DNA from 4 places in the Paenibacillus sp. J22P143 genome. Region 4 is predicted to be linked to each of the others. Evidence: riboswitches for the same ligand, from Rfam matches in the RefSeq annotation. Region 4 holds a riboswitch; each other region holds the start of a gene.
The links. Region 4 has a riboswitch for cyclic di-GMP ahead of AC58PQ_RS06000 (GGDEF domain-containing protein). Riboswitches for the same ligand answer to the same signal wherever they lie in the genome.
Positions count from the first base shown of each region.

Region 1 (3,164 bases), on a different contig from region 4:
GAATAGGGCTCTCTGTAAAATTGACCGTCAAAGTTTTTCCCGTCATAGCCACTGTGTACTTGCTTGAATCTAACTCAGCTCCCTGCGTCACTGTACCATTCAGCTTAACGTCCAGATCATAGACAGCAACGGTAACTGGAACGGACAGACCAGTAGGAATCGGGTCGTTTACGACCGCGTTCTCTACGGAATTCAACGCCTTATTCACATCCACGGTCCAATCAATATTTTTGGCATTGAAACCTTGCGGAACTCCACTTTTCTCAATTGTTGAGGTGACGTTCGGCTTAAAGTTAATTGAAAAAACTTGCTCTCCGCTGCGAATCGGAATTTTAATAATTTGAGTCGTACTTCCTGTAATGATCTGCGTATCGAATTTCGTTGTGAAAGTCATGATGCCATGTACATAATCATGAGTCTGAATGGAATCATTAAAGGTCATGAGAACTTGATGATTATCCGAGTTTACGCTGAACGTTCCTACACTCTCAGAATCGATCGTAAGAGGTCCGCTGATATCATTAAAAAGTTGAAATTGCTGCGGCAGTGTGAACGTATATGTGTCCCCGTTACCGTAACCATGGTCATTCGGTAGTGACCAGGTATAGTTCACCTGCACCTTGGAACCTTGTTCGTAAACGTTATCGGTCACATTATGTCCCTCATCGTCGTATACAGCCATTGTCACGCTATCAATGATATTGCCTGAAATCGCGGTGGCTGCATTAGCTGGAATCATAAAGCCGATTCCATATATCCCCTGCATGAAAATCATAAGTGAGATCATCAGAGCACTTGTCTTTTTCAACAACATTGTCTTTCAACACTCCATTCTCATCCGACTCTATAAAGAAGTTACAACTTTTATTCTGGAAGCGTCAAGGAGTTTGGATCAGGTAGGTTTTCCCATCGGGACGATGGATAAAGAAAGCAGTCATTTAGAACGTCTCGCCAGCCATTAGCACTCTCGTGACCACCAATGTATAATCCAAGAATCTCACGGTAACCTGAACATAATTTGAACAAGAGCTATAAATAAATAATTAAATAAGGACCTGCATTTGGATTCAAATTCAGGCCCTTATTTATTAAACTTCGAAATAGAACGTATCATTTCAATAAATTTTAGTAATTATATAGTCCGCCGCATCCTTAAGCATTGGTGTAGCTTGTCCGCCTTGAACACGAGCGGAATCGTACGTCGTATCGATAGTTACCCATTCATTGCTATCCTTTAAGAAAACTTGATTCCACGCGTGATAGGTATCAGGAGCACTTACTTCGTATCCCATAACTAAACGTGTAGGAATTCCTTCACTTCTAACCATAGCTGCGAAGACAGCTGCATAATCATAACAGATTCCCTTCGAGGCATTGTAAACTTCATCCAGATCAGGAATGTAGCTAGCTTCTACAGATTTTGCTTTATCAAAATCATATTCGAAATTTTCGGTTATGTACGAATAAATTGTTGCAATTTTATCCAAATCCGACTGGGCATCCACAGTTAATTTTTTCGCCTCAATGACGACTTGCGTATCCGTGTTCCAGTTAAAAAGCAGAATTGACTGCAAAAATACTGCATTTTCGTCTTCCATCTTCACATTTATGCTTTCTTGCGCGACTACTTTATATTTGTTGTTGCTTACTAATTCTGCGATCAGGACATTGTAAGTGCCGTCTCCCAATTGCAGGGGGTATTGAGCCCCTTTTACTAGATTATAGTCGTACATGACGTTCCCCTTTTTAATACGGACAATGGCTTTCGTGTATTTATCATTGGAGTAGTTGAGTGTAATAATTCCCTTTTCCAAATAAGTCTTGTCTGTGATGGATGGAGCGGACGCTGCATAAGTTCCTTTCGGTGTAAGAATCAGGAGAAGTGCAGCAAGCATCGTCATTAACAAGGTTTTTTTGAACACAAAAACTCCCCTTTCGGTAACTGGCTGCCAACTTTGCATAAATGCAAAGGAAGGCCCTTTAGTTTTGCGTCTCTAGCTTTCGCTAGATTTGCCTTTATCGGTGAAGAGCACCGAAGTCATATTTTCTAAATATTGCTATGGTATCATATGCTAGTTGGCTTAATTAGTTAAATTATTCATACCGCTGGCTCTACTAATATCCCCTTAACGACGATCCGATGTGTCGGATTTTCCATAGGGTGGCAGGTAATCAGCGTAATCTCACGATCCTTCCCGTTTCCTTTAAGAACCCAAACATCTTCTGGAAGCACGTATTGCTTGACTTGCACTTTGTACAAATACTTTTTGCTCACCGTATCCACTTCGATCAAATCACCGACAGTTACTTCATCCAATCTATTAAAATTCTTTCCATAGGTAAGGTTCCTATGGCCGGCAATAGCATAATTTCCTATAGCGCCTACATTGCCTGTATTGGCGATGCTGGCTACGGAAAGCTTCATATTGTTCACTGTTGCATCCGTTAGAATCGGAACCTTCAGATTGATCTTGTCTATGACTAAAACACCCTCAATATTTTTCTGCATTATAGAGGCCGGGGTAGATGTCTGCTCTGAGATGAGAGGTTTGGGCTGGCTATTCAAAGACATCACATCTGCCGAAATTGGAGAAGGAATAAAGTCCACCGCCGCATCAGTCACAGGTGCAACCTGATCGATATGCTTTATATTTTCCTGCCATTGCTTCAATATTTTCTGTTGCTGATAGCTCTCATAACGATCATTAACCGTCGGGTAGAGCAACATAATAAATCCTAGGAAGATGCACACAAGTGAAAGATTTCTTTTTATCATCAGGGTTCCACTCCTTAATATTTGCATAATCCATTATGAAGAGAAGCAAGCCTCTGATTATCAATAATTGTAGCTCTCAAAACTTCACCATCCTGTTGATTCAGGTCATCGAAGTTTTATCGTAAGATTTAACAGACGGTGTAGTTTAGAAAATGCTCTTAATATTTTTAATTTCATTCCATTGACCATAATTCTATATGCTTCGAAGGGTAATAAGCAATACAAATATATTCAAGCGAATCCGTTCTTGGTCCTACTCCACCCCTTAGATAGATGTGACGAATGTAAGGGCACTTGACCCGCCCCGACATGGGAGAGAAAATCGCTAAGGGCACCGTGGAGAATACGTGCAGCATTTGGAATGAATTGGGTGAATCAACTCCACATC
Region 1 covers NZ_JCAUAQ010000026.1:2,328-5,491, reverse strand. The annotation lists gene AC58PQ_RS24330 (collagen binding domain-containing protein) at 1-814, opposite strand, end outside; gene AC58PQ_RS24325 (transglutaminase-like domain-containing protein) at 1,116-1,922, opposite strand; cyclic di-GMP riboswitch class I at 1,935-2,025, opposite strand; gene AC58PQ_RS24320 (class D sortase) at 2,099-2,776, opposite strand.
Region 1: linked by a shared signal. The riboswitch ahead of AC58PQ_RS24325 (transglutaminase-like domain-containing protein) and the one ahead of AC58PQ_RS06000 (GGDEF domain-containing protein) in region 4 are both predicted to bind cyclic di-GMP.

Region 2 (3,164 bases), on a different contig from region 4:
ACATTGAAACGGAAATGCATAACGTCGCCGTCATTCACCACGTACTCTTTACCTTCAAGACGCACTTGGCCTTTTTCCTTAGCACCAGCCATCGATCCTGCAGCTGACAAATCGTTGTACGACACAACTTCCGCACGAATGAATCCACGTTCGAAATCCGTATGAATCACGCCTGCCGCTTGCGGAGCTTTCGTTCCTTTACGGATCGTCCATGCTCTAACTTCTTGCACGCCAGCTGTGAAATACGTGTACAAGCCTAGTTTTCTATATGCTGCTTTGATCAATCTATTCAAGCCGGACTCTTGAAGTCCCAACTCTTCCAGGAACATCGCTTTTTCTTCTTCTTCCAGCTCAGCAATTTCGGATTCAACCTTCGCGCTAATGGAAACGACTTCGTTGTTTTCTTTCTCAGCGAATGCCTTCACAATTTTAACGTATGCATTGTCGTCCGCAGTTGCAACTTCATCTTCACTCACGTTTGCCGCGTAGAGCACTGGCTTCATCGTTAGCAAATGAAGATCGCGAACTAGCAGGCGCTCATCTTCTGTCAAATCCAAGCTGCGTGCTGGCATATCGTTATATAAGGCTTCTTTGATACGTTCCAAACACTCAACCTCAGCAACCACCTTCTTGTCGCCGCCTTTGAGGTTTTTGCGTGAACGCTCGATCTTTTTATCAACCGACTCAATGTCTGCCAAAATCAATTCAAGATTAATCGTCTCGATGTCGCCAATCGGATCAACTTTCCCAGAAACGTGAGTAATATTATCATCCTCAAAACAACGCACAACATGCACAATCGCATCAACTTCACGGATGTGTGCTAGAAATTTATTTCCAAGGCCCTCGCCTTTGCTCGCACCCTTAACTAAACCCGCAATGTCAACGAATTCGAAGGCCGTCGGCACGATACTCTTAGGCACAACGATTTCCACCAGCTTCTGCAATCTCTCGTCTGGTACTTCAACTACCCCAACATTCGGATCGATCGTACAGAACGGATAATTCGCAGATTCTGCCCCCGCCTGTGTAATTGCATTAAACAATGTCGATTTTCCTACGTTCGGTAGACCGACGATACCTGCTTTCAAAGCCATTGTCGTTACAACTCCTTAATTTTCGAAAATCATCCTTCTTATTATATAGTACTTGGAGGGCAAAAAAAAGCCTGCAAGCTATCGATTCGCCGCAGACTTTTTTTCCATTGCTATTTTGAACTCGTCATCCCGCTTTTGCACGAAGTACGTTTTGATCTGATTCCGCAAAATAAAACCGCGCAGCGCATTGCTTTGTTCAGCGGGAACGCTTTCAAAGCTAGCACCATAATAATAGGTGTCCTCTAGCTTTTCTTTCCTTATAATTTCCAACTGACAAGGCATATCGAAGCCCAACTCTAATTGCACGTAAAGTGTACATTTTATATGTAGAATCTTATCAATCATGCCATTGTCGTCTATCGTAAAACCGATACCATTCATCGAAATATTTTTAATTGAAATATCTATCGGGGTTTCAAGCTGTTGGGGCTCCTTTTGATTCGCATTCTGAAATTCGAGGATCTGACCAAATCTTCTTACATTGACCCTTGGGAATTCCCGCTTCTCCGCGAATCTTCTGCGATTCTCAGGTGGATTAATGACAATGAGCGAACCTGGTTCTCTGGCGACAACGGTCGTATGCACGACGAATAGCCCTGATTTGGTATACATCGTAATCTTCACCTTGTCACCCAGTTGGAACACATCATATTCCGGTAGTTCAATTTCCATAATGTCCCCTTGGGCATAGGTCAGAATACCCGTGGATACGAAATCATCCTTCCCTACAACAGCCCGGCAATCGATCAATACTTCCGCATCGTATCCTTCTTTACAACCATATCGCTTCAAAGCATCCTGCTTCATCGCCATGCTCACCTACACCTCGCCCTTTATTGATGGATGTTCATGTATGTTTCCGCACAAAATAGACTGCCCCACAAGAAAGGGACAGTCTATCACCTTAATCAATAAAAGCATCGATTGTCGGTAACCAGACTGCCATAGTTCATTAGAACCTTAGACCCTCAGCTTTGCGTCCTTGCTTTTCAACAAGTTTGCCATTGTCGAACCTTGCTATGAATGTTATGTCGTTCATCATTTATGGTCTAAAAGACCCACTGTTATCACCATTATACGTAGCCTAGTTATTTCTTTCAACTAAAATCCTTGCATGAGCCCTGTTTTTATTGTATGAATGTGTAGTGGAATGAATATCCACAGGTTTACAAGTTATCCACATTGTTATCCACAGCTTGTTAACAACGAATATTTGTTCGGATGTTTATACACATGTGGATAGACTATTATTGCGAGGTGTCCCCCTGTGGATGAACATATCCCCTGGATGAAAGAAGCGATCGGCGAGGCACTGAAGGCCGAAGCAATCCGTGAAGTACCGATCGGCGCCATCGTCGTCCATCAAGGTCAAATTATTGGCCGCGGTTATAATTTACGTGAAACAACCTTAGATCCTCTCGCGCATGCGGAGATGATTGCGATTAAGCAGGCAAGTGAGCATTTACAGGCTTGGCGTCTTCTAGACTGCCAGCTCTATGTGACGCTGGAGCCTTGTCCGATGTGTGCAGGTGCGATCGTGCAAGCACGTATTCCTCAAGTGATTTACGGAACGGTAGATCCGAAGGCAGGCTGTGCGGGGACGTTAATGAACTTGCTGCAGGAGGACCGGTTCAATCACCGGGTCGATGTGGTAAGCGGCGTTTTACAAGAGGAGTGTTCCACGATGTTGACGCAGTTTTTTCGAAAATTGCGCGGGAAGGCGTAAAACCTTCCTTACTTTAACTGGATCGAACGTACGATGAAGAAGATAATTGTGCCAAACAGCATCAGCAGCAGGAAGCCCAGGATCCATACGTTAAGATCAGCGATACCCTTTTTAGCGCTTTGGACAACAGACCATTCAATGAAGCCAAACAGAATTACAATCATCGCTTTTAAACTGTTGATAAATAAACGAGCATTCTGGTATTGTCCATGGGCATTCTCGGTCGTAATTGGGGACGGATAATTATACACATGAGGGATCTTGCTTAGGAGAGTCAAGCCAACATAGACGATAACACCTATGAGTGGTAAGGCAATCAAACTCATCTTATTCCCCCAACC
Region 2 covers NZ_JCAUAQ010000011.1:15,506-18,669, reverse strand. The annotation lists gene ychF (redox-regulated ATPase YchF) at 1-1,097, opposite strand, end outside; gene AC58PQ_RS16545 (PilZ domain-containing protein) at 1,176-1,910, opposite strand; cyclic di-GMP riboswitch class I at 2,024-2,110, opposite strand; gene tadA (tRNA adenosine(34) deaminase TadA) at 2,386-2,823, shown strand; gene AC58PQ_RS16535 (DUF1648 domain-containing protein) at 2,832-3,164, opposite strand, start outside.
Region 2: linked by a shared signal. The riboswitch ahead of AC58PQ_RS16545 (PilZ domain-containing protein) and the one ahead of AC58PQ_RS06000 (GGDEF domain-containing protein) in region 4 are both predicted to bind cyclic di-GMP.

Region 3 (3,164 bases), on a different contig from region 4:
GATGAGGGAAGCGCTAAGCGCCTTGAAAGCGATGGGTCTCATTGAGATTCGGCAGGGCGGTGCGTGTCGTGTCATACGGCAAGCACCTGCCGAGGTTTCCCTGCCAGAATGGACGTCGCTTCGCATGAATCGAACGACGCTCCTGGAGCTCATGGAAGTGAGACAATCGCTAGAGATTTCAATTGCATCGATTGCTGCGCGGAAAAGAACAGCTGAGGACTTAGCGCAGCTGCAGCGCATCATGCAAGACATGGAGAGCTCCGTAGGCAATGACGCTGAGGGTGAACGAACCGATCTTGCTTTCCATGAGCTGCTCGTTCTAGCGACACACAACGCCATTATGGTGCAGACGTGTGACTCGATCCGCAATGCGATGGAAATGATGATTCGCGACATCCGCCGTGCGGAGCTGTATGCGAATCAGGAAGTGGCTGTCCAGCTTTTGAAGGAACATAAAGTGATTTATGAAGCGATTCTAAACGGAGATCCCGTGCTGGCTTCTGAGGCGATGCGCGAGCATCTGGAGCATGTGGAGAGTATTTTGATCAAATATATTTGAATAACCAGAGGGCCTTCCCACTATGCGATAAGCTGAGGGGAAGGTTTTTTCTTTGAAATATAAAGATTTATTTGTTCGGCTCAATAAGTCGGCTATATTCCTCCGTGGACGCGTTCGTCCATAGAGGCAGCATAGGGAAGTGGTCTTGCGGGCGGAATTAGCCGAAAAAATGGACTAACCCGAGAGAAGCGGTGAAGGGGAACGTGGTGGACTCTTCCGAAGGCAGGGTGCAGCTAACCTTGCAAAGAGTGTTCAAAGACAATTCTCTGGGAACATTTCATTTGCATACCTGGTTGGAAAAATTGGTAATTGTTTCGACCCTGCTCTTTCGCTGCATACATGGCTTGGTCTGCATGATTAAGCAAAAGCTCCTGTGTATCTCCATCGTAAGGATATATGGAAATACCAATATTCGTAGACACATAGATGTCGCCAATTTCCATATGAAAAGGAATCTCCAGCAAGGCGATGATGTTCTGGGCTTGTTCCGTAATTTTTTGTTGATCACCTTGGGGAAGTAGGATGACAAATTCATCCCCACTCAACCGGGAGACGGATCCATGTATGGGTAAACAACTAGCAAGTAAAGCAGCGAATCTTTGAAGCGTGTGATCCCCAATCAAATGACCGAAAGAGTCATTAATCCATTTGAACCGATAAATATCCAAAAACATAACGCCTAAGGTCTCATTGTTTTGTTGAGCACGAGATAGAGCACGCTCAAAAAGCTCATTAAATTGATTGCGATTAGGCAATCCCGTTAAATGATCAAAGTACGCTAATTGATGCATCAGTTCTTCGGATTTCCTGATTTCGGTTAAGTCCCGCAGGCAGGCTGTATACATCTTATTTCTCCCATAAACCATATCCGTTATGATAATTTCGGCCGGAAATGTGCTGTGGTCCGCTCGGTAAGCCGTAATTTCGATGCGTTTGCCCACGATGGAATCCGACTTCTGATGCAGCAGTTGATATAAACTAGCAGCAGCTTGTCCATCCTGATCGATAGAAAATAGGAAATGGAATAAAGTACGTTTAAGCGCCTCTTCACGCTTGTATCCGAATATGGCTTCTGCTGCAGGATTACATTCAATAATCTTGCCCTCAGATGTAAACATGAGAATACAATCGATGGCTGATTCATAAATGGAAGCCCCAATAAGGAACCTCGAACGGATGGCTCTCGTTCTGAATGCGACGAGAAGACCTACTAGAAGACCGATCAGTGCACCGCAAACGGTTATAAGAACGGAGATACTTACAATTGGCAAATGAGAGCCCTCCTACGATTTTCACGAAATAAAAAAAGGATCATCCCGAATAAAGGATCATCCCCTTCATATCCGGCAACCTGTCAACCATAGCATCCCATTCGGAATGCGTTAGGCCATGGCTTTGCGTCTCATTGTTTCCAATGATTTGCCCTTTTCAATGCTGTTTCATTATTATAGTGTAGGTGAAATTCACCTGTATATAGCAATAAACGTTGTCTCATGTCGAACGTAAAAAAAGTTTTGTAATTGGGGCATATTCTTGCTTGAAGTTGAATAAAACCGGCTTAGGCACTGTGAAAAAGTGGCTAAGCCGGTTTTTGTCATTGGATTTTAAACGATGAAATCACGTTGTCATTCCCAGTAGTGGCTAAGTTGCTGTTATCGGCCGTTAACACAAAATTTATCAATCGAAAGCACAAAAATGATCATGTGAAAGCGTGTCCAATCTCTCTAGAATTAGCTTTACATTAGGATGGAAGCATGCTGCCAGAGGACTAATTTTTTCGTCTAGCTAAACACCCAAACATATTAGTCCATTGTCTCATAAAATGAGGTGTGCATAGTTGCATATTTCAACCTTTTTTCGAACGACCTTCCCCTAGAAGGTCGTTTTTTTATTTTGAAAAAATATCCTTCATCAATCATGGCGTATATACCGTTTTTAAATGCTGTAAATTCCAAATTACTTTATCTCCACTTGCGTTTATCAGCTCTATTGAACCACTATCCGCTTTGTAAAGTAAGCCTATTTTCTTCGTGTTATCTCCAAGATCAAAAACAACTAGGTTTCCCTCCAATTTTTTACATTGCCCTTCAAAAGTTCTGGATAAGGTAATGTTGAAAGGACTCAATGGAAGTGATTGACTATTAAGCGAATAAGGTGTGAGATGAGCGTGATAAGGAATTAACCATTTTAGGTGATTCATAGAGACAAACATAGTTTTATAGACCGGCGAGTAGAAGACGAAATAATCATTCATAATACTGGTTAAATAACCATGGATTGTTTTATTGCCAGTTACATAAATCTCTACAAATCGCCCTTTTGCATTATTTAATATCTTTCGAAATGAGAGGCTGTCCTCCTGATAATCGATTGGCGTTTCATCAGATAATTGCTCGGGTTCCGTACTAGACTCTGGATTCAGTCTTACATTCTGTACGTTGACTAAGGGGATATAATAGAACTGTTGATTATTGACCATGACCATGATATCCAACCCTAAATCAATTACTTTACCTTTACAAAAATTATTTCCTGAAATTTCAACGATCACTTGTTGACCAACAAAATGTTGTTGCACACGCATACGAATAACCTCCAGTTTTAA
Region 3 covers NZ_JCAUAQ010000021.1:69,699-72,862, reverse strand. The annotation lists gene AC58PQ_RS22670 (FadR/GntR family transcriptional regulator) at 1-559, shown strand, start outside; gene AC58PQ_RS22665 (diguanylate cyclase domain-containing protein) at 793-1,830, opposite strand; cyclic di-GMP riboswitch class I at 1,902-1,993, opposite strand; gene AC58PQ_RS22660 (YwrJ family protein) at 2,475-3,143, opposite strand.
Region 3: linked by a shared signal. The riboswitch ahead of AC58PQ_RS22665 (diguanylate cyclase domain-containing protein) and the one ahead of AC58PQ_RS06000 (GGDEF domain-containing protein) in region 4 are both predicted to bind cyclic di-GMP.

Region 4 (3,164 bases):
CATGAACGGCTATCTTTCAAAACCTTTTGACCCGGTTCAGCTATACAATGTGTTGCAAAGCTATTTGAAAGCTTCTCGTACGAAAGATGTTCTTGTGGACGATTCTACTAAGGCAGCAGCGAAATTGGTTCCGTTAACGGGCCTGCATGTAAAAGAAGCTTTGCATCAGTTAGAACAAAATATTGGATTGTATCGGCAATTACTGCAAATGTTTGCTGCGGACCATTGCCAGGACGCAGAGCATATTCGTCGAGCTATAGAATTGGGTGATATGGCACAGGCTGTTTTGTTGACCCATATACTAAGGGGGGTTGCTTTGCATATTGGTGCTTTGGAACTATTAGAATCGGCCGCGAATTTGCAGCATGAGCTTGAGGAGCTTGAGAGTGGTAAAAAAGATCTTGAGCAATCACTTCTTCTATTGTCGAAAGTAAAAGAGGAACTAGCTGTCGTTTTGGAATCAATCTCTAATTTCCTAGTGCAATGTGGCAGGGAAAGGCATCCGAATTAGATCGGATGCCTTATTCTCTTAAATAGATAAGAAATACATAAGCAACAGAAAAGAAATGATTCCCTAATGTTATCGCAATATGTATTGATTAACATTATCCATAGGGTGTCCTAATCCTAGAAGTGAAGATCACTATTAAAAATAACGATTCAAGAATTGAAATAGAATAAGGCAAAATTCTCGAAAGGGAATGACGCAAAGCCATGGGTCTAAAATCCTTATAGATAGGGATCATGATTGCCAGGTTGCAGCCTATATCACCGGTGATAGTTCCGGTGGATAATTCGTGCAACCATTTGGTTCGCGGTTATTTTGCCCTAGCGAGTATGTGAAATAAGGCATATATAGGAGGTTTATAATATGTTTAAATTTTTAAACTCAAAAATGATATGGTGGATATTAATAGCAGTGATAATCCCTATTCCTGGACTTTCAATCTATTTTTTCCAATCAAGAGAACATATATATTTTTTTATGTGGAGTGTCCTGTTATTTCCATCATTTATTTTAATAACACACTATCCATTTTGGAAAACGTATTGGTTTACAATTTTATCTTTTTTAATATATATAAATCTTTAGTGATGTATTATTTTGATCTACCCACAAATAGCGCATCCATATTTTCTTCGATAATTAATGTTTCTATTTTCAGTTTAGTTACACATTACAAACTTCACAATGTGAAACTAGTTAAAGAATTAAATGAATTATCTTTTACAGATCCTTTAACGGGTTTATATAATAGAAGATATTTTAATGAATTTCTTGAAAATCGAATATCATCATGGAAAAGAAGTAACTTTCATCTCGGATTCATTGCTTTTGATATTGATAACTTTAAGCGCATTAATGATAACTACGGTCATCCTGTTGGAGATGAAATATTAAAAAATATCAGTAGTTTAATAAGCTCAAGAATTAGAAAAGAAGATGTATTTGTTAGAATGGGAGGAGAAGAGTTCATTATAGTTGTATGTAATGAAACCAAAGAAAGCCTCTTACTTATAGCTGAAAAATTAAGAAGTTTGATTGAAACAGGTGTATTCGTAAGTGAAGAAAATAAGAAAGGTGTTACGATCAGTATTGGAGTAGCTATGTACAATAATGAACCAATTGATGAAATATTAGAAAAAGCAGATAAAGCTTTATATCTTTCTAAAACAACTGGAAAAAACAAAATTACATTTTATTAAACTCGTATTTAAGAGATTTTTTTGTTGAAAAAAGAAGGGAAGAGTATACTTCATGTATGACTACATCCAGAAAATACGCCTACAAGTTGCGATTAAAGTCTTGTGTTCGTAAGGAATTTACTTTTTTGATTAAGATTATTATTGCTCTCTTCGTAGTCTTTTTATGTAATGATCTTTTTGCTACTGTTCGTCCATTTGAATCATTCGGTAATGATTTAACACTATCAGAATCGAATGCAATAGATTTTCTTCCACACAGTTTCCTTTACTATTTGGAAGGGGCATTATTTTCAGGGTGTTTGTTTGTGTGGATTTCTACTCGTGTTAGCAAAAAGGTTGTACTTGATCTCGTGTTTATTTATATGTCGATACTATTTTCTATTCTTTTATTCGCTGTTGGGATTATTGATGTTATTTTAGAGAAAATGTATGAGATGAACATTTCCCTTTATCATATAGAAATTCTTTTTCCTGTGATAGGAATTGCGGCCATTTTGACATATGTACTCTATTCTTCTTTGCACATTGTGGTGTTATACCGAAAAAAGCTTTTATATCATACCTGATTGCTTATTCTATCTATGTATTTTGGGATATCACGACAGTGATAAATTTTCTTATAAAGGATTTTTGGATTCCTTTGACGTTATTAAATTATTTCCATGTGTTGGCATTTAGTGTTTTCCTTTTGGCAGTTGTTGAGCAGATTGCTAGCTCAGATGCAGAAGAAGGTTTATATTTAGCTGAACCCAAACCAGTCCATCATTATGAGGCGTATTTTGCTGGATCCTTGTGAAGGCAGGGGCACGACTGATGAAGGCCACTGCAATTGAGGAACAACGAACTGAATTAGAAAAAGCGTTACAGCCGATGGGCTGTAACGCATGTATATAAATATACTCTTATACATTGTGTTTTAAATGTTATGTATAATTATTATGGCAATAAATAAATCACTACAAGTTAAGGTTTATCTTCCTGTACTTTTGTCGTTGCTTTTCCATTAGCTACCAACCAAGGTTCGACTACGGTCTTATGATAATGCTTAATTGCAATCTCAATAGCCTGTGTCATATTAAATTCAAGCCCAAATAACTGTTCGGAATGATAGTAGACGATCTGTTCAATCTTATTTCTAAGTTCTGGTGTAGCCTTGAAGGTCATAGTTGGGCTAATACCTTTTGTCTTTAAGTCTTTCTTAGTTTCTTGATTGGATGTCATACCTGTTACCAACTCCATTCATAAGTTAACTCTAGTATAACACCCGTGTAACCACATCGCAATGAATATATAAATTAATACACTGTATTTTGTAGGGGGGAGAAAGGCTACAGAAACCTTTCCCCTCAGATTTACGAAGTAGGGTCGTAGCCTTACAAAAATAATTAAAATCGTTTAAACCCACTTGCTACGGATAATTTCCCAGTCGGTTTCGCCTCCTAAACACTTGATATATC
Region 4 covers NZ_JCAUAQ010000002.1:526,564-529,727, forward strand. The annotation lists gene AC58PQ_RS05995 (MASE4 domain-containing protein) at 1-511, shown strand, start outside; cyclic di-GMP riboswitch class I at 672-764, shown strand; gene AC58PQ_RS06000 (GGDEF domain-containing protein) at 1,195-1,707, shown strand; gene AC58PQ_RS06005 (hypothetical protein) at 1,833-2,273, shown strand; gene AC58PQ_RS06010 (hypothetical protein) at 2,312-2,503, shown strand; gene AC58PQ_RS06015 (hypothetical protein) at 2,671-2,928, opposite strand.